DNA from 2 places in the Paraburkholderia sp. MM6662-R1 genome. Region 1 is predicted to be linked to the other one. Evidence: riboswitches for the same ligand, from Rfam matches in the RefSeq annotation. Region 1 holds a riboswitch; the other holds the start of a gene.
What was found. Region 1 has a riboswitch for glycine ahead of gcvT (glycine cleavage system aminomethyltransferase GcvT). Riboswitches for the same ligand answer to the same signal wherever they lie in the genome.
Positions count from the first base shown of each region.

Region 2: linked by a shared signal. The riboswitch ahead of OKW39_RS43505 (D-amino acid dehydrogenase) and the one ahead of gcvT (glycine cleavage system aminomethyltransferase GcvT) in region 1 are both predicted to bind glycine.

Region 1 is NZ_JBNDLV010000001.1:2,628,745-2,640,673, forward strand. Features, by position in the region: gene OKW39_RS12340 (thiamine pyrophosphate-binding protein) at 1-546, opposite strand, end outside; gene OKW39_RS12345 (L-serine ammonia-lyase) at 785-2,173, opposite strand; gene OKW39_RS12350 (alginate lyase family protein) at 2,203-3,333, opposite strand; gene gcvP (aminomethyl-transferring glycine dehydrogenase) at 3,473-6,409, opposite strand; gene gcvH (glycine cleavage system protein GcvH) at 6,478-6,858, opposite strand; gene gcvT (glycine cleavage system aminomethyltransferase GcvT) at 6,918-8,033, opposite strand; glycine riboswitch at 8,114-8,273, opposite strand; glycine riboswitch at 8,295-8,396, opposite strand; gene OKW39_RS12370 (hypothetical protein) at 8,615-8,965, opposite strand; gene OKW39_RS12375 (oxidoreductase) at 9,185-10,234, opposite strand; gene OKW39_RS12380 (UvrD-helicase domain-containing protein) at 10,555-11,929, shown strand, end outside.
Region 2 is NZ_JBNDLV010000005.1:124,899-136,827, forward strand. Features, by position in the region: gene OKW39_RS43465 (ABC transporter substrate-binding protein) at 1-790, shown strand, start outside; gene OKW39_RS43470 (ABC transporter permease) at 838-1,695, shown strand; gene OKW39_RS43475 (ABC transporter permease) at 1,698-2,588, shown strand; gene OKW39_RS43480 (ABC transporter ATP-binding protein) at 2,585-3,682, shown strand; gene OKW39_RS43485 (RidA family protein) at 4,840-5,217, opposite strand; gene OKW39_RS43490 (hypothetical protein) at 5,286-5,780, opposite strand; gene OKW39_RS43495 (aminotransferase class IV) at 6,418-7,377, shown strand; gene OKW39_RS43500 (glycine C-acetyltransferase) at 7,391-8,575, shown strand; gene OKW39_RS43505 (D-amino acid dehydrogenase) at 8,652-9,854, opposite strand; glycine riboswitch at 10,001-10,090, opposite strand; gene argE (acetylornithine deacetylase) at 10,184-11,407, opposite strand; gene OKW39_RS43515 (M24 family metallopeptidase) at 11,508-11,929, opposite strand, start outside.

The DNA of each region.
Region 1 (11,929 bases):
CAGCGCCAGCACGACCGGCCCGGGCCTCCCCGAGGTGGCCGTATGAAACGCATGGCTCAGATATTCGGGGATGCGCTTCGGGTCGTCGATCTGCGCGACCCACTTCGCCATCTGACCGAACATGCGCCGGTAGTCGATCTCCTGAAATGCCTCGCGATCGAGATGTTCGCGCGCGCACTGACCGATCAGCAGAATCATCGGCGTGGAGTCCTGAAACGCAGTGTGAACGCCGATCGACGCATGCGTCGCGCCCGGACCGCGCGTGACGAGTGCGACACCCGGGCGGCCGGTCAGCTTGCCGAGCGCTTCGGCCATGTTCGCGGCCGCGGCTTCGTGACGGCAGACGATCGTCTGGATGCGCCCGGTTTCGTCGTGCAGCGAATCGAGCACGGCGAGAAAGCTTTCGCCGGGGACGCAGAACACGCGCTCGACGCCGTGTGTGAGCAACGCCTCGACGACGAGGCGCGCGCCGGTCGTGCGTGCGGTATGGGAAGCGATAGCGGAATTGGAAGCGGTATGGGAAGCGGGAGCATTCGGCAGCGACATTGCGAAGAAGCCTCCTGGCAGTGCGTGGGTGCGTTGGGATGGAGCCGCATCGGCGGAACGTGCAACAGCGGCCGATGGGCGCTTCGACAGCTTACGCCGAGCACGTGGGCGCTGTCATGGCGCAGCGCAACTGTTCGATCGGCGTGCGCGCAACACGATTGCGCAAATGAAAACGCGAGCCGCAGGGCCCGCGCCTTTCCGATGCGATCGCACGCAATTGAATGCCGCGCTCAGCGACTCAACACTCGACGATATTTACCGCGAGGCCGCCGCGCGACGTTTCCTTGTACTTGGTCTTCATGTCCGCGCCGGTTTCGCGCATCGTCTTGATCACCGAATCGAGCGACACATAGTGGCTGCCGTCGCCGCGCAACGCCATGCGTGCGGCATTGACCGCCTTCACCGATGCCATCGCATTGCGCTCGATGCACGGAATCTGCACCATGCCGCCAACCGGATCGCAGGTGAGCCCGAGGTTGTGCTCCATGCCGATTTCCGCGGCGTTCTCGACCTGCTTCGGCGTGCCGCCCATCACGGCGGCCAGCGCGCCCGCGGCCATCGAGCATGCGACGCCGACTTCACCCTGACAGCCCACCTCCGCACCGGAGATCGACGCATTCAGCTTGTACAGGATGCCGATCGCGGCGGCCGTCATCAGGAAGTCGATCACGCCCTGCTCGTTCGCGCCCGGCATGAAGCGCGTGTAGTAATGCAGCACCGCCGGAATGATGCCGGCCGCGCCATTGGTCGGCGCGGTGACGACGCGCCCGCCCGCCGCGTTCTCTTCGTTGACGGCGATCGCGTACAGGTTGATCCAGTCGACCATGGACAGCGGATCCTGCAACGCGCGCTCAGGGTTGCCGGTCAACGCGCGATACAGCTGCGGCGCGCGCCGCTTCACCTGGAAAGGTCCGGGCAAGTGACCATCGGCATCGGGATTGTTGATGCCGCATCCGCGCGCGACGCATGATTGCATCACGTCCCAGATCTTCAGCAGACCGGCGCGCGTCTCTTCCTCGCTGTGCCAGACGCGCTCGTTTTCCCACATCAACTGCGCGATGCTCTTTCCGCTCGCCGCACACAGCGCGAGCAATTCGTTGCCGGTACGGAACGAATGCGGAAGCTGATCGACGGCGCTCAACACCTTCGTGTTCGGCGCGCCGGCCGTCACGACGAAGCCGCCGCCGACCGACAGATAGGTCGACTCGCGCAGCGTTGCCCCTTGCGCATCGAAGGCGAACAGCTTCAGGCCGTTCGGATGCTCGGGCAGCGCCTGACGATAAAACGCGATGTGCTCTTTCTGCACGAAGGGCACCTCGTGCGTGCCGAGCAGCGCGAGTTGGCGCGACGTGCGCACTGCTTCGAGCCGTTGCGCGATCGTCTCGGGATCGACGGTGTCGGGCGCGTCGCCCATCAGGCCCAGCATGACGCCGCGATCGGTGCCGTGGCCCTTGCCGGTCGCGCCGAGCGAGCCGTACAGCTCCGCCTTCACCGATGCGGTGGAAGCGAGCAGCCCGTCGCGCTCGAGTCCCTGGACGAACATCAGCGCCGCGCGCATCGGCCCGACCGTGTGCGAGCTCGACGGACCAATGCCGATTTTGAAGAGATCGAAGACGCTGACTGCCATGTACTGCTCCCTGCCTATAGATAAAGAGTTTAGCGCGCCGGCAGCGGCAAGCACACGGCGAGCCACGCGGGCGGCGTCGGTGCGAGCTGCAGCGCGACTGGCGTAAAGCGTCCATCGAGACGGGCCGCCAGGTGAAACAGTTCCGTCGCGTTCTTCGGATCCCACTGACCCGAATAGCCGGGCAAGCCGGCCTCGCGACGCTTTGCATCGAACGCGACGTTCGAATGCACGAATTCCTCATGCGTCTGAGCGCCGGTAGCAAACGGCACGAGCCAATTCAGCGCGGCGAGCAGCGTCGCGCCGTTCGCGCCCTTTTCTTGCAGCCAGTTGCGGTTGTGGCGGCGCGCGGCGAGCGCGGCCGTCACCAGCGGTTGCAGATCGTAGGTCACGTAGTGCAGCGCATCGCGCTCGCCGAAGTCGATCGTCGAGCCGTCCGGGGCGATGTTGTCGCCGATATGCTCGACGAACAGCCGCTGCGCGGCGTTGATCATCTTGCGGTTGTCGAGCGTGAATGCCGCCATCGCGATCAGCTTGATGCGGTGGCTTTGCCAATTGTTGCGGAACGTGCCCGTGAGCGGCCGCGGCTGCGCGTCGATCTGCGCGATGTAGCCGTTCGCGAGCTTCGTCAGAAACGCCATCGCCGCGTTGCGCGTTTTGACGGGCAACGCGCTCGCGGTCATGTCGTACGCGAGGATCAGACCTTCGAAACGCGTTTCGTCGATCGGATTGAAGCTCGGCTGATAGGTCGTGACCCACGCGTACAGCAGACGGTCGACGAGCTTCAGGAAGCGGTCGTCGCTGGTCGCGCGCCACGCGAGCGCGGCGTCGCGCAGCAGGTCGAGATCCTTCTCCGCTTCGACGCTCTGATCGTAGATGCCCTCGTGCGGCAGCGTGCCCTCGGTGTGCAATTTGGCGAGCGCATGCGGCTGCTCGTTCAGATGTGCCTGCACGTTGGCGACGAGCGCCTTGACGCCGGGGTCGGCATTGGTGCGCTCGCTCGTTTGCAGCGCCGGCGCCGCGCAGAAATTCATCGCGGCCTGCGCCGCGCGCACCGGCAGCAACGCGGCCGCTGCGGCCAACAGTACCGCGTAAGCGGGCCGCCACGGACGGACGCCTGCCGCCTCGGCCCGGCTTTGCATCAATCGCACCTTTCGCGCCATGCGAAACTCCTCGTTAGGCTGATTCGGTGTGTGATGTTAGCCGGTTGCGGCTTTCAACGACAGGACCGCGGGTGGACCGCTCACAAACGCCGACGGCCCTTCACCGCGCCGCGCATGACGTCTCGCCGACTCGCGCTGCTTACTCGTAATCGGCGATCGGCACGCACGAGCAGAACAGGTTGCGATCGCCGTACACGTTGTCCGCGCGACCGACCGGCGGCCAGTACTTGTTCGCGATCAGCGTCTTCAGCGGGTAGGCGGCGGTCTCGCGCGCATACGCGTGCTTCCAGTCGTCCGAGATCACGACCGCCGCCGTGTGCGGCGCGTGCTTCAGCGGATTGTCCTCGCGCTCCGCGCGGCCTTCCTCGACCGCGCGGATTTCCTCGCGGATCGCGATCATCGCCTCGATGAAGCGGTCGAGCTCTTCCTTCGACTCCGACTCGGTCGGTTCGACCATCAGCGTGCCTGGTACCGGGAAGCTCATCGTCGGCGCGTGGAAGCCATAGTCGGCGAGGCGCTTCGCGACGTCGTCGACGGTGATGCCGCTCGTGTCCTTGATCGGACGCAGATCGAGAATGCACTCGTGTGCGACGAGGCCGCCGGGGCCCGAGTACAACACCGGATAGTGCGGCGCGAGCTTGTTGGCGACGTAGTTCGCGTTGAGGATCGCGGTTTCGGTCGCGGCGGTCAGGTTCTTCGCGCCCATCATCGCGATGTACATCCACGAGATCGGCAGGATCGACGCCGAGCCGTACGGCGCGGCCGACACCGCGCCGATGCCATCCTCCGAGCGCTGGTAGCCCGACGAAGTCTGGTTCGGCAGGAACTGCGCGAGATGCGCGCCGACCGCGACCGGACCGACGCCCGGTCCGCCGCCGCCGTGCGGAATGCAGAAGGTCTTGTGCAGGTTCAGGTGCGAGACGTCGCCGCCGAACTGACCCGGCGCGCACAGGCCGACCATCGCGTTCATGTTCGCGCCGTCCACGTACACCTGGCCGCCGTGCGCATGCACGATCTCGCAGATTTCGCGGACGTTCTGCTCGAACACGCCGTGCGTCGACGGGTACGTGATCATGATCGCCGCGAGCTTATCGGCGTGCTGCGCGGCCTTCTTCTTCAGGTCTTCGATATCGACGTTGCCCTGCGCGTCGCATGCCACGACCACGACCTGCATGCCGGCCATTTGCGCCGACGCCGGGTTCGTGCCGTGCGCCGAAGCGGGAATCAGGCAGACATCGCGATGCGCTTCGTCGCGCGACGCGTGATAGGCGTGGATGATCAAAAGACCCGCGTACTCGCCCTGCGAGCCCGCGTTCGGCTGCAGCGACACGGCCGCATAGCCGGTCGCGGCGACCAGCATCTCTTCGAGCTGATCGATCATCTCGCGGTAGCCGACGGTTTGCTCGGTCGGTGCGAACGGATGGATCTGGCCGAACTCGGGCCACGTGACCGGCAGCATTTCCGACGTCGCATTCAGCTTCATCGTGCAGGAGCCGAGCGGGATCATCGAGCGATCCAGCGCGAGGTCCCTGTCCGACAGGCTGCGCAGATAGCGCAGCATTTCCGTTTCCGAATGATGACGGTTGAACACGTGATGCGTCAGGTACGCGCTCGTGCGTTCGAGCGCGGCCGGCACCGACGCAGAGTTCGATGCGTTGAGCGCGGTGTCGAGCGCGTCGACTTGCGGCACGTCGCTCGCGAAGGCCGCTTGAGCGAACACCGCGAGCAGGTCGGCCAGATCGTGGCGCGTGGTGGTTTCGTCGATCGACAGGCCGACTTGCGTCGCGCTCACGTGGCGCAGGTTGATGCGCCTGGCCGTCGCCGCGTCGTGCAGCGCTTGCGTGCGGGCGCCGGTGTCGAACGTGAGCGTGTCGAAGAAAGTTTCGTTGACGAGCTTATAGCCAAGCTGCTTCGCGCCTTCGGCGAGCAGCGTGGCGATGCGATTGACGCGCAGTGCGATCGTCTTCAGGCCACGCGGGCCGTGATAGACCGCGTACATGCTCGCCATGATCGCGAGCAGCGCCTGCGCGGTGCACACGTTCGAGGTCGCCTTCTCGCGGCGGATGTGTTGCTCGCGCGTTTGCAGCGCGAGACGCAGCGCGGGGTTGCCTTGCGCGTCGACGGTTACGCCGACCAGACGTCCCGGCATTTGCCGCTTGAATTCGTCGCGCACCGCGAGGTACGCGGCATGCGGGCCGCCGAAGCCGACCGGCACGCCGAAACGCTGCGTATTGCCGACCGCGACGTCCGCGCCCCATTCGCCCGGCGGCGTAAGCAGCGTCAGCGCGAGCAGGTCGGCGGCGACGACGACATGGCCGCCCGCCGCGTGGATCGCTTCGGTCAGCGCGCGGTAGTCGCGCACGTCGCCGTTCACGCCCGGGTATTGCAGCAGCACGCCGAATGCGTTGGCGTCGGCGGCTTCAGCGGCCGGGCCGACTTTCACTTCGATGCCGACCGGCGTCGCGCGCGTCTTCACGACTTCGATGGTCTGCGGCAGCACGTCGTCGGCAACGAAGAACACGTTCGACTTCGGTTTGCCGACGCGTTGCAGCAGCGTCATCGCTTCGGCGGCGGCGGTCGCTTCGTCGAGCAGCGATGCGTTCGAGATCGCGAGGCCGGTCAGGTCGGTGACCATCTGCTGGAAGTTCAGGAGCGCTTCCAGACGGCCTTGGGAAATTTCAGGCTGGTACGGCGTGTACGCGGTGTACCACGCCGGATTTTCGAGCACGTTGCGCAGGATCACCGTCGGCGTATGGGCGTTGTAATAGCCCTGGCCGATGTAGGAGCGGAACACCTGGTTCTTGTCCGCGAGCTCGCGCAAGGCGGCGAGCGCTTCGGCTTCGCTCTTCGGTTGCGCGAAGGGGCCGAGCGGCAGCGTTTCGGTGCGGCGGATCGTCTTCGGGATGACGGCGTCGATCAATGCCGCGCGCGACGCGAAGCCGAGTGCTTCGAGCATCGCTTGCTGGTCGGCCGTATCCGGGCCGATATGCCGTTCGGCGAAGGCGTCGTGCACTTCGAGCGCGGCGAGCGAGAGAGGAGTGCGGTTCATCAGACGATCCGGGTGTTCGAGCTTCATGGGTGTTCCTGGCGGCGCGGCGCGCCGTTGTGCGAGCGCCGCGCCTGACGGTTAAAACAAACGGCGACTCAGGCGCCGATCGACTTCGCGTAGGCCTCGGCGTCGAGCAGACGGTCGAGCGACGCATCGGCGGCCGGCTTGATCTTGAACAGCCAGCTGTCGTACGGCGTGCTGTTGACGGTGTCGGGCGAGTCGGCGACGGTCGTGTTCGCCTCGATGACTTCGCCCGAGACCGGCGCGTAGATATCGGAGGCGGCCTTCACCGATTCGATCACGGCGACGGTGTCGCCCGCGGTCACGGACTTGCCGAGTTCCTGGACTTCGAAGAAGACGATGTCGCCGAGCGCTTCCTGCGCGTGGTCGGTGATACCGACCGTCAGCGTGCCGTCCGCTTCGGTGCGGACCCATTCGTGCGATTCGGTGTATTTCAGTTCGGCCGGGATGCTCATTGGATGCTCCTGAACGGTATGTTCGGTAGTGTTTGAATGTAGGGGCGTGCGCCGGCCGCTCAGACCGCCAGCACCTTGCCGTTGCGCACGAACGGCAGTTTTACCACGCTTGCGGGACAGGCTTTGTCGCGAATCTGGACGTGCACGGTGTCGCCCGGCTGCACGCCTTTCGGTACGCGCGCGAAGGCGATCGATTTCTGCATGGTCGGCGAGAACGTGCCGCTGGTGATTTCGCCGTCGCCGTGCGGCGTGACGACTTTCTGATGCGCGCGCAGCACGCCCGCGGCCTTGCCGTTTTCCTTCAGCAGGATCAGGCCGACGAACGCGGCGCGCGAGCCGTCGGCTTCGAGGCTGCTCTTGCCGACGAACTCGCGCGGCGAGGCCAGGTCGACGGTCCATGCGAGGCCCGCGTCGAGCGGCGAGACATTGTCGTCCATGTCCTGGCCGTACAGGTTCATGCCGGCTTCGAGGCGCAGCGTATCGCGCGCGCCGAGACCGGCCGGGCGCACGCCGTGGGCCGCGAGCGCATTCCACAGCGCTTCGACGTGGGTAGCCGGCACGATGATCTCGAAGCCGTCTTCACCGGTATAGCCGGTGCGCGCGACGGTCAGCTCGCCGAACGGCGTGCCGTCGACGCGCGCGGCGTTGAACGGCTTCAGCGTTTCAGTCGCGGCGCGCGCGGCCGGCACGGTTTGCCAGGCCTTTTCGCGTGCGTTCGGGCCTTGCACGGCGACGATCGCCAGATCGCGGCGCGGCGTGATGGTGAGACCGAAGCCGCCCGCGTTGAGCTGGCCGAACCAGGCGATGTCTTTGTCGGCGGTGCCGGCGTTGACGACCACGCGGAAGTGGTCTTCGGCGAAGTAATAGACGATCAGGTCGTCGATCACGCCGCCGTTCGGATTCAGCATGCAGGAGTAGAGCGCGCGGCCCGGCGTTTGCAGCTTCGCGACGTTGTTCGCGAGCGCGTATTCGAAGAACGCGCGGACGCGCTCGCCGGTGAAGTCGACCACGCACATGTGGGACACGTCGAACATGCCGGCGTCGGTACGCACCGCGCGATGTTCCTCGATCTGCGAGCCGTAGTTGACGGGCATGTCCCAGCCGCCGAAGTCGACCATGCGAGCATTGAGCGCGCGGTGAGCGGCGTGGAGCGGGGTGTGTTTGAGTTCGGTCATGGGGCCTCGGGCATCTCGCGAAACAAAAAAGGCCATGCGGCGCACTGCCTCGCGGCCGTGTGCCTGCGAGCGTGGTTCTGCATGACCCCTCTGTCCTCGATACCTGAGAGATTGCGCCGCCGCGACCGGCTCAATGAGCTCGATTCGTCACGGTGAAACGCGCGCCCCTTCGGTGGGCAGCCTGCCTGCGGTGCACGAGGTGCGCGCGGATGGCTACTGCCGCTCTCCAGAGTGCGAAAAAGCCGCCGGAAGACGGGTTTTTCGACGCGGTCGGTCCTTTTGCCTGAGAGTTTGCGGGTGTGCCCCTTCGGCGGCGCGGCCTGCGATTTTTCGCCTGCCAGCACGCTCTCCCGACGCGTGCGGCGAATTTACGCGACGGGCCGGGGCTTGTCAAATAAAGGCCCGGGAGCGGTGTGGGGCCGGCTGTGGCTGTTCGGGGGCGTCAAAAAGAAAGCGCGGACCGTGGTGCCCGCGCTTTTCAGTTGCTTCTCCCGGTGCCATCCGTGACCGCACGATGAGCGGTAGTGGGGGCTCACCTGGTGGCTCGTTTGCCGATTCGGTTTGCCCACTTGCTCGCTGACTCACTCGCCGATCGCATGAGCCGCATTGTCCAGTTCCTGATTCAGCACGCGCTGTTCTTCCGCGGACAAACCGCCGCCATGCTGGGCGGCCATGTCATGCGCTTCCTGGCGAATCGTCTCGAGACGATGATGCAGCGCGGCGCCTTGCGGCGGCGGGTAATAGCCCTGATTCACGCGGTTATCAATACGGTGCGCGAGATTGTCGATGCGGCCGTCGACCTGATGCAGACGCTGGTCCGCGATCTGCTGGGGAGTCGGGCCCGGATGCGGCGTCGGCGGGGGCGTTACCACGCAGGCGGCGACGGAGCCGAGCAGCGCGCATGCAACAAGGGCACGGATGATTCGAGACATGGATTCTCCCGGAGTCGTTGTCGTGTTGGGTTGCTACCTCACTAGCAACGGCTGACGAAGAATGCCCGCTGACTCTGCAGCGGGCGAATTTGTAACGTTATGTTCCTTTTTCGGAACGTCAGGAAAGCCAGCGCCGACAGCCTTCGCGGCGCTAAAGGCGGTCCCGTTTTTGGTACACAGATCGTGGTGGCGCGGTGTCGACGCACAGCGGGGCGGGGTTCAGCGAATGCGCTCGAACGGCAGTCGCACACCCTGCTCGGAACTGCGCGCGGCCAGGTCGATGATCGTCATCACGTCGACCGCGTCGCGCGTGCTGATCGGAAATGCGACGCGGTTCTGGATCGCGTCGGCCAACGCAATATAGAAGCCTGCGTACTCGCCGTTTCGGGTCGGCAATTCGCACTCGACTTCCTCGTCGCCTTCGAGCACGCGCAGCACGCCGGGGCTGTTGCCGGCGCCGAAGCCTGCGTCGCCGGGGCGCAGGCCCGCTTTCAGCTGATCTTCCTGGGTGTCGAGGCCGTACTTCACGTAGCTGCCGCGCGTGCCGTGGATCGAAAAGCGCGCTCCCGGCAACGCGGTCAGCGCGCTTGCGTGCAGCACGACCTCGAACTCGTCATAGCCGAGCTGGATGTGCACGTAGTCGGGTGCACTTGCGTCGTCGCGATGGGTGCGCACCGTCGCCGATACGGTCCGCGGCGCGCCGAAGAGGGCGAGCGCCTGGTCGATCAGATGCGGACCGAGATCGAACAGCAGACCGCCGCCGCGCGTCACGTCTTCGCGCCAGCGCTGACGCACGCCCGGCCGGAAGCGGTCGAAATGCGATTCGTACTGCGTGAGGCGACCCAGTTCCACGCGCGCGAGCAGATCGCGCACGGTCAGAAAATCGCCGTCCCAGCGGCGGTTGTGAAAGGGCGCGAACAGCTTGCCGCGCGCGAGCGCGATATTGGCAAGCGTGTGGGCGTCGGCGGCGCTCAGCGTGACAGGCTTGTCGACGACCACGTGCTTGCCGGCTTCGAGGGTGCGGCGCGCGAGGTCGAAGTGGGTGTCGTTGGGCGTCGCGATCACGACGCAGTCGATGTCGTCGAGCGCGAGCAGCGCGTCGAGATCGGCGACGATTTTCGCGTGCGGATAGTCGGCGTGCGCGCGCTCGGATTGCCCGGTCGCAATCGCGGCGACCCTCGCGCGTCCGCAGTGTTCGATCACCGGTGCGTGAAACGTCGCGCCGGCGAAGCCGTAGCCCATCAATCCAATTTTCAGCGATGCGGACATGCGAGTCTTCCTGGAGGAGCGGCGCGCCGCCTTGCCACCGCGGCGGCGGCGCGCAATCTGGTCATTGTGGCATTTGTGGGCTGGACTGGGGGCTGAGCATGACGGCCGGCCATGCGCGCAGCCCGTCGGGGCGTCCGAACCATCGAGGCATCCAACGAGGGCGTCCATCGCGGTGGTCATCGCAGTGGCCATCGCAGTGGCCATGTTAACATCGCACCTCTCGCGCGCACTGCGCCGCGCAGCATGCCCCGGGCCTTCGGCCGGCGCCACCCGCCGGTCCGACCTCAGCGGCCCTCAACCGTATTACCCATCCACAAACGATGTCCGCAGGCCTGAACCCCGCTCAAAGTGAAGCGGTCCGTTATCTCGACGGTCCCTGTCTCGTGCTCGCCGGCGCCGGCAGCGGCAAGACGCGCGTGATCACGCAGAAAATCGCGCACCTGATCGAAGCGAAGGGCTTCGAGCCACGCCACATCGCCGCCGTCACGTTCACGAACAAGGCCGCGGCGGAGATGCGCGAGCGCGTCGGCAAGCTGCTCGAAGGCAAGACGCTGACCGCACCCGGAAAGGAAGGCCGCAAGGTGCCCGTGAACCAGCTGACGGTGTGTACCTTCCACTCGCTCGGCGTGCAGATTTTGCGTCAGGAGGCGGAGCATGTCGGCCTGAAGCCGCAGTTCTCGATCATGGATTCCGACGACTGCTTCGGCATGATCCAGGAGCAGGTCGGCTCGACGGACAAGGGCTTCATTCGCAAGATCCAGTCGATCATCTCGCTGTGGAAGAATGGCCTGATCATGCCCGAGCAGGCGATCGCGACCGCCTCGACCGAGGACGAGCATCAGGCGGCGATCGTCTATCGCAACTACGTGGCGACGCTGCATGCGTACCAGGCGGTCGATTTCGACGATCTGATCCGCCTGCCCGCCGAACTGTTCGCGAGCAACGAGCAGGTGCGCGACCGCTGGCAGAACAAGCTGCGCTATCTGCTGATCGACGAGTATCAGGACACCAACGCATGCCAGTACGAACTGGTGAAGCTCCTGGCCGGCAAGCGCGCGGCGTTCACGGCGGTCGGCGACGACGATCAGGCGATCTACGGCTGGCGCGGCGCGACCCTCGAAAACCTCGGCCAGCTCGGCAAGGATTTCCCGAACCTGCACCTGATCAAGCTCGAACAGAATTACCGCTCGACGGTGCGCATCCTGAGCGCCGCGAACAACGTGATCGCGAACAATCCGAAGCTGTTCGAGAAGAAGCTGTGGTCCGAGCACGGTATGGGCGACACGATCACGGTGACGGGCTGCAACGACGAGGAGCACGAGGCGGAGTCCGTCGTGTTTCGGCTGTCCGCGCACAAGTTCGAGCGGCGCGCGAATTTCCGCGACTACGCGATCCTCTATCGCGGCAACTTCCAGGCGCGCATCTTCGAGCAGGTGCTGCGCCGCGAACGGATTCCGTACGTGCTGTCGGGCGGCCAGTCGTTCTTCGATAAGGCCGAGATCAAGGACATCTGCGCGTACCTGCGTCTGATCGCCAACGCGAACGACGATCCCGCGTTCATCCGCGCGATCACGACACCGCGTCGCGGCGTCGGCAATACGACGCTGGAGGCGCTCGGCGCGTTCGCGGGTCAGGCGAAGGTGTCGCTGTTCGAGGCGGTTTACATGGGCGGCATCGAGGCGCGTCTGTCGCCGC
Region 2 (11,929 bases), on a different contig from region 1:
GGTTGTGGCGCGAGAAGGGTGGGCGGAGCCGGTTACCGCCGCTAAGGTACCGAACCTTGCTGACATTCCAAAAAAATTGTTGGTGGCGGACGCTGCGGGACATATCGTCAACATTCCGCGAACGCTGACTGCCTTCCATTGGTTCTATCGTGAAGACAACGCCCCATTTGCGATCCGGACGTTGGATGACCTATTAGATCCGCGACTAGCTGGAAAGATTCTGTTTCCGTCTCCGATCCTGAACTCGAACACCCAGATGATCTCGATCGCCCTCCATCGCGGAGGAAATGAGAAGAACATGGAACCAGCTTGGGACTTCGTCAAGAAGCTCGCGAAGTCGGGCAACATTGGTCGTGTTGCGAACGCCGACACTGACGTTACTACGTCGATCGGTTCAGGAGAAACCTGTGTGGCCTTCCAGGCCGGTTCGTTGGCGAGTAAGTTGGGACGTACCGTGAAGCTGAAGAACTTAATTAAGCTTGATCCTAAGACGGGATTTCGAGCTTTCATTTATCAAGAAGGCTGGTGCGTACTAAAAGGCGGGAACGCTGACGGCGCGTTCAAATTCGCTAACTTCGCGATCGATCCCGTCAACAACGCAGAATTTAACAAAGGCATTGACGGAATTCCAGTCAACACTAAATCCGTCGTCCCAGCAGAGCTGAAGTATATGGTGTTCAATTCTGAGGAAATGGATAAATATGCGTATATCCCGGATTGGTCGTACGTATCGTCCCAGTCGGATGCCTGGTTGAAGCGTTGGGAACAGGAAATCGCTCCGCTTCTGTGAATCTGCACAGCGCTTCCGTCGGCACGTTTGGTTTTTTGGAGTTTTGAATGAAAAGCTGGCGCACCAAAGCATTGCTACTGCTTCCGGCGCTTCTAATTTTCGGCTTGTTTCTAGTTTTGCCGATGTTAGCCGTGCTTAATGAAAGCTTCCAGACGTTCACGCCGGGGCGCGTTGGCGCCGTGGCAAATGCCCCACGGACGTTAGTCAATTACACGGAAATCTTCAAGTCGGTCTATGCGATTTTTTTCCTGAAAACATACTGGCTGTCATTTGTAGCCTCTATTCTAGCAACTATTTTCGCGTTTCCTGCGAGTTATTATGTCGCGCGTCACCCGTCCCAGACATGGCGCAAGACTTTGATTTCTGGAATTGTCGGACTGATGTTCCTCAGTGCGATTGTGCGTGTCTATTCGATTCAGCTGACCTTCGGAAATACGGGAGTAGTAGCTCCCGTGCTTCGTGCACTGGGCATCAACATGAACAGCGGATTTTATTTGGACTGCGTCGTCATCGCGGGGCTGCTGCACTACGCGATTCCAATGTCGATGTTGATATTGATCGGCGGGATACAGAAGCTCAATCCGCGGTTACATGAGGCTGCGGAATCGCTTGGCGCTTCGACGTTCGGAGCTCATTTGACAATCACATTGCCAATGTGCGCGAGGAGTATCATATCTGCGTTCATCGTATCGGTCACGCTTGGTATAAGCGCGTTTGTAATCCCATGGATTCTCGGTAAAGGGAAAGTGTTGTTTGTTTCAAACCTCGTCTACAGTCGATTCAGCGAGGTGGCAGACTACCCTAGCGGCGCGGCCATTTCCGTTGTCATGATGATCCTATCTTTTGCGTTGATATTCTTGCTGTCTCGCGTAGCGGGGAAATTGGATCCAACGGGAACACGGTGAAAATGCAAAACATGAAAAGAGTCTTAGAGGCGCCGGTTAATGTTAACTCGTTAAGAATGCAAAATTTTAAGCGAGTCTTAGACGCGCCGGCGGGCGTGATTGTAGGAATTTTGATCGTTGTGACGGCCATCTTCTTGATATTCCCGGTGATCGTCACTACGCTGATGGCGTTCGACAGCCGAGCATACTTTGGACCGTTTCCGCCGCCTGGCTTGTCGACGCAATGGTTTTCAAAGCTTTTGACTAGCGACTACATCATTAATGGTTTTAAGACAAGTGTCTTGATCGCCGTAGCGGCAACGGTCATATCCACTGTCGTAGGAACCATGGCTGCACTCTCTATCGTAGAGATGCAGCCCGGTAAGCGAGATCTTGTCACCACGTTGTTTCTTTCGCCGCTTGTATTACCTTCTGTTATTATCGGGTTCGCGCTGTTGCTGGTATTGTCGTTCACGCCTATCCCAGCGTTTTGGCGCATCCTTCTTGGCCATCTGATCATTACGATTCCTTATACGGTTCGAATGACGTTGATAGGATTGGCGGGTATTAATCCTTCGCTCAGAGATGCTGCACTGAGTCTAGGCGCGAATGAACGGCAGGCGCTTTTCTCAGTGACCTTGCCTCTTGCCAAGAACGGAATTGCAGCCGGCGCTATTTTTGCCTTCGCCTATTCCATGGACGATGTGGCAATCAGCATGTTTGCAAGCGACTACAACACGTTCACATTGCCGATCGCGCTGGTGAGCCTTATTCGATCCAGCTTCGATTTAACGGTTGCCGCGGCGGCAGTATTCCTCATGGTTCTAACCCTCGTTCTACTGTTAATCTTGGATAGGGTAATCGGGCTGGAGAAAGTGATGGGACAAAGTCTTTATAGGACGGAAGACAAATGAACGTCTTGGAACTATCAGGTGTTACGAAGAAGTATGGCGATTTTCACGCCATGGACGATGTCTCTTTGGCCATCGAAAAAGGCAAAACAATCTCAATTTTGGGGCCCAGCGGTTGCGGCAAGACAACCACCCTCCGCGTCATTGCAGGCTTCACGACAGTTGACCGCGGAACAGTCCGTATCGCCGGCGATGACGTAGGCCGCATGAAGCCTTATGAACGCAACGTTGGGCTTCTCTTCCAGGACTATGCGCTATTTCCCCATATGACCGCGGCGCAAAACGTCGCTTACGGGCTGCGTCATCGCGGTTACCCGAAAGCAGACGTCCCCGCGAAGACCCAGCAAATGCTGTCGCTTGTGCGTCTTGAGAGCATGGGTGACCGATACCCTTCTCAGATGAGCGGCGGTCAGCAACAACGCATTGGACTGGCTCGGGCATTAGCGACAGACCCGCAGATCGTGCTATTGGACGAACCTCTCTCCGCCCTTGACGCCAAGCTTCGGGTCGAGTTGCGGTTAGAGCTAAAGGAAATCCTCAGCTCGGTAGGAGCGACTACGATTGTTGTCACCCATGATCAAGAAGAAGCGCTGAGTTTGGGAGATGAGGTCGTAGTGATGAAGTCTGGGCGGATCGTCCAACGAGGAACGCCTTCAGATATCTATGACAACCCAAAAGATCAATTTGTGGCGGACTTCATCGGACGCTCGAACTGGTTTTCAGCCAGCTGTGAAGGTTCGAGCTCTAACGGACTTATATCATGCAGGACCGACGACGGCATTATCGTCCGGGCACTTGCAACAAAGACGGCGGCTCAATCCGGCCCATTGCGCTTATGTGTGCGACCCGAGAACGTCGAACTTGCTTTCGGAGGCAACGATCAGTCGCGGCAGACAGGAGATAACGTAAATGTTATTCAAGGCACGGTAGCGGATGTCGCGCCGCTTGGCGCAGACTCCCACATCATTGTCCAGCTAACGGATGCGACTAGAATGCTAGTTGTATGCAAAAACAGCCGTTCCTTTGGCTCTACTGAATTCGCGGTCGGGCGTCCAGTCGCCGTCACCTTCTTCGCAGAGGACGTCAAAGTATTCTAGTGCCATCTTTGCCGGGCGCGGGCGAAGATAAGTTGGCTGCGCCGGTCCGGTGGTTTGCGCTTTGAGCTCATTCGCGGTCGATACTCCTACGAGTAAGCCTACCCCGGCTAGTGTCCTGAGTTAGAAATTCGCATGCAAGGTATGCGTCATGTTGTCCATCGACACGTTGTCGAGACAAGCCTCTGCGGATTGCGCGAAGTGATCGAATTTCCGGTGGCACAAGCTGCGCAATGGCGATTGCAGCAAGCCGCTACTGCGTCACCGGGATCGAGTTTGAAGGGGAAACCCATGGAAAAGGCGGAGAAGTCTTTGCGTACGCTGGTCGAAAAATGGTTTGCGCCAACGCCGGCGATGCCGGTTCGCATAACCCGATTCAGTCGGACAAGCTCGAGTCCCAGAGGGTATATCTGCGTCGAGGCATCGAGACCTGCAGGTCCGCTTGCAATTTTCTTCTTCCGCCACCATGACGGCGCTTGGTGCGTGTTCCCGCCTGAGCCCGAGCGTCCGGCGATGAGTGTTTCCTCCGAGTGCAGCGAGATTGAGGCATCTGCGGGTCGATCTAACGCCTGGCAAGTCTAGGAATGAGTGGAGTTAAAAAATGCTTGATGAGTCGGAACCGCTAACGCTCGAATACGCTCGGGAGCTGGAGGTATGGACGTGTGCCTGGTACGATGCCGCCGTCGCAGCGAATCTTGTGCGCCCGCCGTTTCACCCTGATGCGACGCTCATAAAGCGTCTCCAAGGCTACTTCCACGGTGGCCTGTCGCCGGCTGAGGCCGCAGATGCATGCTTCGGAAGGAACCACTGAAACGCCGCCGTTATCGCGTCCTCGTTGGACAAGGATAGTTATGCAAAGGCGAACAACGATCTAGAAAATTGAACGAATTTCTAACGAGGAGATTATGATCCGAACCTGGTGACCATTGTGAAGAACCTTGAAGTGCTAAGTCAGCTACAACTGCGCTCGACGTCCGCGGCCACAGTGAGGCGAACAAGCCGCCCTCGCAGCGGCACTGGAGGCCACGGCTATCGGCACCACGCGCAACCGTGAAGAGTATTCGACTGAGCGACCGCTATCGAAGAAAGACAAGTCCAGTACATCGGCTGTCGCAGATGCACCCACAAGGTCAATTGACGGGGTCAATTTACAGTTCGGATCAGCTGAGCGCGATCACGGCCTCTACCTCGACACGAGCTCCCTTTGGCAGCGCGACCACCTGATAGCAAGCACGCGCTGGATATGGTTCACTGAAGAAGCGACCATAAACCTCGTTGACTGCGGCAAATTCACCCAAGTCGGTCAACAAGACGGTGGTCTTCACTGTCTTCGCGAGCGACGTACCGGCGGCCGCCGCGATGGCGCTCATGTTTCTCAAGCCCTGTTCGATTTGCTGCGCAGCGTTCGCCCCAGCAATCTCGCCGGTGGCCGGGTCAAGCGAAAGCTGCCCTGACACGAACAGAAAGCCGTCCTTTGCAATGGCTTGCGAGTATGGGCCGATAGCCGATGGAGCCTGCGCTGTATCGATTTTCTTCATATGTTCCTCTCGAGGTTGATGGTTCAGCGGTTGAAGGGACGAGTGTCAAGCGTCGCGCCACAGTTTCTTTATGCAATAGCGAAAGATGGAACTTCCGCGCCATTGCATTTCGAACTCTGAACAAGCGCAGCGATTGAGAGCCGCTTGTCCGACGGCGCTTGGAAGTTTGCTTCCGCTAGCCTGTGCGCAGTGACAATCTCACTCACAGGCGCCGTTTGAAGCGGGTTGTCAAAGAGGTTTAGCAAGCGTGCAACCGACAACACGGCGTCTGAACTAAGGCGCCACGGTCGTCCAGGGAAGAATGACAAGACGACCTCCCCGAGCTTAAGGTCCACTGCCGTGTAAGTCGCCAAATCGCCTTCCCCGAACCCAGCATCGAAGAGGAAAAACGAATCGAACATCGTCCGCACAATTGTCCCGACATGGAACGCCGTGCCGTGTTCTGTCTGTAGCGCGAACAAACAGAGATAGTTACGCAGCGACAATTCCATAAGAGCCGCTCTGTTGATACGACGTTTTTCGCCGGAGATCGCACGGGAATTAGCAATGGCATGTTTCTTCAAACCTGTGTCCAGCGCGCTATTGTTATCGACACTGTGTGTGCCAAATCGCCCGCTCTATGGTTGCTTCTTGCTGAGAGGGTAGTACATACGGGTGAGCACTCTGTACGTTGACTATACCCAAGTTTTGATATCGATCCACGCGAAAATAGGGGACGTGTCGCAACAATCATGCACTTGTAGCGATTTTTGGTTCAAAGCACTTGCGCAAACGTCTGAACGTCTAGGGGTTCACCGCAGTCGTGCAATAGAGTGTGGCAACGCGTGACTGTCTGCACGAGCCAAGCCTCAAGAAGCAGGGCAAGTCAAATTGATCAGCGAGAGCGCGATGCTTCTCTGGCAGCTGCTGACACCTGCCGCCAACCTTTTGGCCGTGGAACAAAAAATCTGCATTTAATCATCGATTACGCAATGATCCCGCGAGACGGCGCTCAACTATGAATTTCTCGAGCGCGGTACGTGGTTATACTTTTTCCGCAGGTAGCATTTTGTGTGAGCTTCCATGTAACCAGATCGGCAGACGCTAAACAGTCGCTGGTCGACAAGGAAAAAACCTGCCTTTAATGCTTGACTCACTCTATATCACCAGACGTTCGTTACACTAAATGAGCGTGACCAACGTCTCTGTCCCGAGATCGAAATGACCAACGCCACTTCAGGGCTCGAAACCTCGCTGCCCGCTGTAACGACCCGACACAATGACCATCGACGCTATCCGCACGGAGTCGCTTTCATGGACGGTCAGTATCTGCCGATGTCAGAAGCTAAAATCTCCGTCCTAGATTGGGGTTTTCTCCACTCTGACGCAACGTATGACACTGTACACGTGTGGAACGGACGTTTCTTTCGTCTCGACTTGCATTTAGATCGCTTCTTCGGCGGAATGGAACGCCTCCGAATGAAACTGCCATATGATCGCGATCAAATTGCTGCGATTCTCGCAAATTGCGTCGCTCTGTCTGGACATAGGGCGTCTTACGTAGAGATGATCTGCACGCGCGGGTCGTCGCCCACGTTCAGTCGAGATCCGCGGCAATCTGAAAATAGATTTATTGCTTTTGCAGTTCCGTACGGCTCCGTGGCCAACGAAGAGCAACTGCAACGGGGCTTGCATGTCGCCATCAGTGACACCGTTCGCATTCCCCCAAAGTCGGTTGATCCGAAAATCAAGAATTATCATTGGCTGGATCTCGTCAAAGGGCTACTTGAGGCCTACGACATGGGAGCAGAGACAACGCTCGTTTTGGATACGAACGGCTTTATTGCAGAAGGTCCGGGCTTCAACGTCTTTGTCGTCAAACGTGGAGACCTTCTGACGCCAGCCTTCGGCGTTCTGCCTGGCATCACTCGTCGAACTGTTTTCGACCTGAGCGCAGAATTGGGCTTGAAGGTTACGGCCGCGGACGTCGATCGACACGCGCTCAAAGCGGCTGACGAAGTGTTCATTACGTCGACAGCCGGTGGCATCATGCCGGTCACCCGGATCGATGATGCCGTCATTGCCGACGGAAACGTTGGCCCTGTGACTCGCCGTCTCATGGATCTTTACTGGGCAAAACACGATGATCCGGCATGGTCGACGGCTGTCACGTACGCGTAAGGCGAGGTCGGGTATGAAGCAGTCACTAACTGAAAGACTTCGGAACGATCTTAAGGACCTCTCATCGCGCAACCTTTATAAGGTCGAAGGCGAGATCACTTCTCCTCAAGGGGCGGAAATTCAGCTCCAAGACACGGGTGAGAAGCGCCTTCTCAACATGTGCGCGAATAATTACCTCGGATTCGCAAATCACCCTGCTATCGTCGAAGCCGCTCGCGCGGCTCTCGATGAGCACGGCTTCGGAATGTCATCCGTGCGCTTTATCTGCGGGACTAATACGGTCCATCGCAGCCTGGAACGACGAATCAGCGAGTTCCTTCGTACGGCAGATACGATCTTGTTCAGTTCGTGCTTCGACGCGAACGCAGGGATTTTTGAGGCATTGCTTGGTGCTGAGGATGCCGTGATTAGCGATAGTCTCAATCACGCTAGCATCATAGACGGTGTTCGCCTGTGCAAAGCGCAAAGGTTCCGATATGCCAACAACGACATGGAAGAACTTGAGCAGGGCTTAAAAGACGCCCGCCAGTGCCGGACAGTGCTTATCGTGACCGATGGCGTATTCTCGATGGATGGGGTCGTTGCGAACCTATCGGGGATTTGCGAGCTAGCAGAGCGTTACGGCGCATTGGTGATGGTGGACGATTCACATGCGGTCGGCTTCATTGGTCCGCACGGTCGAGGCACACCCTCTTTGTTCGGGCTCGAACACAAAGTTGACATAGTCACGGGAACGCTCGGTAAGGCACTTGGTGGTGCGTCCGGCGGATATGTTTCGGGACGACCTGAGATCATCGCATGGCTTAGGCAGCGCGCCCGGCCATATTTGTTTTCAAACTCCCTTATGCCAGCCATCTGCGAAGCCTCGCTCGTTGCCATCGAGCTGGCCGAAAAAGGCGAGGATCTGCGAAAGAATCTGGTTGAGCGAACGCTGCAGCTACGATTGGGACTAAAAGAACTTGGATACACCGTCTCCGGAACCAATCATCCGATTGTGCCGGTGATCACGGGAGACGCCGCCGTCGCGGTGCGCGTTGCCGATCATCTCAGGTCGCTTGGGATCCTAGTCGTTCCATTCTCTTATCCGGTTGTGCCGAATGGCGCTGCCCGCATTCGAATGCAGGTCAGCGCCGCGCATTCGGAGCAGGATATCGAGCGCGTCATCGCCGCATTCAAATCAGCGCAGTCTTTACTGTAAGTGAGCGGACTGAGCAGTATATAGAGCGTTACTTCTCAACACCGGCCGGCTTCACAGCCGGCCGTTCCCATTGTCTCTATCTATCAATTGCTTGAGCCACCGTCTCAGCGGTCGCAGCCGATAGGGTCCATCCCAAGTGCCCATGACCGGTATTGTAGAAGACGCCTGGACGCTGCCCCCGTCCGACCCGCGGCAACATACTAGGCATCATAGGTCTGAGGCCCGCCCATGGAATCACGCTGGAAGTGGAGACGCCGGGAAAATGCCGTCGAGTCCACTCCACAAGCGGGGCCACGCGATCTGCACGAATGTCGCGATTCATTCCATTGAACTCTGCAGTTCCGGCAACGCGCAATCGAGTCGGACCGAGTCGACTGGTAACAATCTTTGCCCGGTCATCGAGCAAGCTGACCCATGGAGCGGAGCTTTGACTCTGTTCATCTTCTAGATTGACAGTGATTGAATATCCTTTGACCGGATAGATGTTCACTCGATCACCCAACATCGAGGCAAACGCCCGGCTTGCCACCCCTGCACAGATGACCATAGCGTCGAAGACCTGCTCGCCCTGCTCCAAGGAAATAACGATCTTGTCGTGACTGTCATGCGCTATTGAACGGACCAGCGCCTCGTACTTGAACACGACCCCTTGCCGTTCGCAAGCTGCGGATAATCCGCGCACAAACTTATGGATGTCGCCGGTCGAATCGGATTCGGTAAAAAACCCCCCGTAAAACTCGCCTGAAAGACTCGGTTCAATAGAAGCGATTTCTTCAGGGGACACCGGATTTCTGACTAAGCCACCTTCGCGCAGTATCTCGTTCACGCGCGCAGCTGCGTCGAACTCCTTACGCGTTCCGTAGACATGGAGTATGCCCCGACGCTCAAGGTCGAACTCGATGCCTTCTCGCTCGGCAATGCTGAAAAAAGGATCACGCGCAGCAATTGCGAGTCGGACAGTTTCGATAGTGTTTTCCTTGTACCGAGGAATCTGACGTACAAACTCGCCGATCCAACTGTACTTGTGCCAGCTTGGTTTCGGATTGAGGAGGAGGGGAGCGTCACGATCTAACATCCAGCGGATGCCTTTCAATATCGTTGCGCTGCTGTTCCAGACTTCCGCATTGCATGCGGAAAGTTGGCCGCCATTGGCGAACGAGGTCTCCATAGCCACATAGCGGTGACGTTCGAAGACGGTGACTTGATGACCGCGTTGCAAAAGCGAATACGCGGTGGTGACGCCAGTAACGCCGGCGCCGATGATAGCAATACGTGACATGGTTTTCCCAGATGGTTTAGAACGCCGGCCACTGATTTGTGGTTGGCTCAATGCACCATCTGTTCATGTACCTGAGAGTTTCGCCATTACTCAATCGAACAATGGCTCCCCTTCGGTGGGCGCGCGCAGCGCCGCTCTCCAGATGCTCCAACAGCACGGTCCTTTTCGCCTGAGAGTTTCCGGGGCGGTTGCTCCGTCGGCGCCGTCTTGAAGACGAACTCTTCCATACTGCATGTTGGAACTTGTCTACGTTACATCAGTGCAAATATTCCTGCAATGTTTGTTATCCTGAATACAAGTCTAAGACGCCCATATCGAACTACTCAAAGTCATGCCGAAGTGCGTTTGCAAAAGTAACTAATGAGGTTGTTCAGGAAGACCTCGCAGGAGCGAAGTTGTTCAAGAGATATGAACTCGTTTGCTTTATGTGCATGCGAAATGCTTCCCGGCCCGCAAATGAGTGTGGGGATTTGTGCCTTCGAAAAGAACCCGGCCTCCGTGCCATACGCCACTTTCCGAGGCACAAAATCTTGCTGCAACTGTCTGACGACTTTCGTGAGTTGAGCCTCATCGGGAGCCTCGAATGCTGGCACGTCAGCGATACGCGAGAACTCAATGTTGCACGCTTGGTTCTCTTCTTTCATTTGGGGAAGTACGGATTGGTACGCGTACTCTCTCACTCGCTGAAAACAGTCGTCTGGATCTACACCGGGTAAGGTACGGAACTCGAAGCTTAGCTCGCACGTATCGGGAACAGTGTTGGTCGCGATGCCACCCGATATCAACCCTGTCTGTGCGGTGGAGTAGGGAACATCGAATGCATTGTCAAAGGGGCCGGTCCTTCTTAGATCATCTGCAGTGTCGCGGACATGTCTTACCAGCAATGATGCATACTCGATTGCATTGACGCCGTAGGGGGTCAATGAAGAGTGCGCCGCTTTTCCGTGCACGCAGCAGCGATAAGCGCTCTGGCCTTTATGAGCATATACCGGCAACATATCTGTAGGTTCGCCGACGACACAGCCTTCGGCATTCAACCCTCGGCGTGCTAGTTCCTCGATCAATATGGGGATTCCCGTACATCCGACCTCCTCATCGAACGAGAAAGCCAAATGCACCGGCTTTTCGTGTGGCAGCTTCGCTAGGCGTTGAATAAGCGCGAGCGTTACGCCGATGAAGCCTTTCATATCGCACGCGCCGCGTCCATAGATGCGCGCCTCCCGGATTTCGGCGCAAAATGGATCGGTCAACCAGTCTTGCCCGTCTACCGGGACAACGTCGGTGTGCCCGGAGAGAATAAGCCCTCCCGTTCGGCTCCCGTCCTGCGCAGGTAAGGTGGCCAGTATGTTGGCCCACTGACCACTACCATCGGGGAGGACCGTGACGTCGAGGCCGATCGTCTTGAGATGGCCGGCGACGAGATCGATAAGCGCCAAGTTGCTTTTGTGGCTGACCGTATCAAATCCGACCAGCCGTCGTGTCCATTGGACCGCATCGCTATCGCGTTGCTGTTGCTTGTCGCTGCCGTCGACGTTGGTTGCATATTGCATCATCAATTGGTTGCCTTCGGGTAGTGACTCATGCGCGGAAACTTAATTGCAGGGGTATCAGGAAAATGTCAGGCAACGCATTTTTGCCTGTGAACACTTCGCTCTAACGAACCCGCCACATCTCTCGAGGCGCTCGGACAGTCAAGAGATCCGGCATGCCGTCCTCCGTAATTGCGATGTTCTCTTCATGGAAGATCATCTTGCCCTCCTGATACTCCATTCCCGGCTCAATCGTGATCACCATTCCAGGCTGAAGGACTGCTTCGTCATCCGCGCAGTTAGACGGTGGTTCTGTGAGTTGAAGGCCGAGACCATGACCCATGCGCCCGGCGTTGTTGCTTTGCATTCCTTCATCTTCCAACACGCGCATCATGGCTCGCCAAACGTCCGAGACTTTAGCACCGGGGCGAGCTGCGTTGATTCCGGCGTTGGTCGCGTTCCACACCGCTTCGTTTGCATTATCCGCCGCGTCTGAGATATTCCCGATCGCGTAGTTGCGATCGAAGTCGCAGTGGTAGCCGTCGA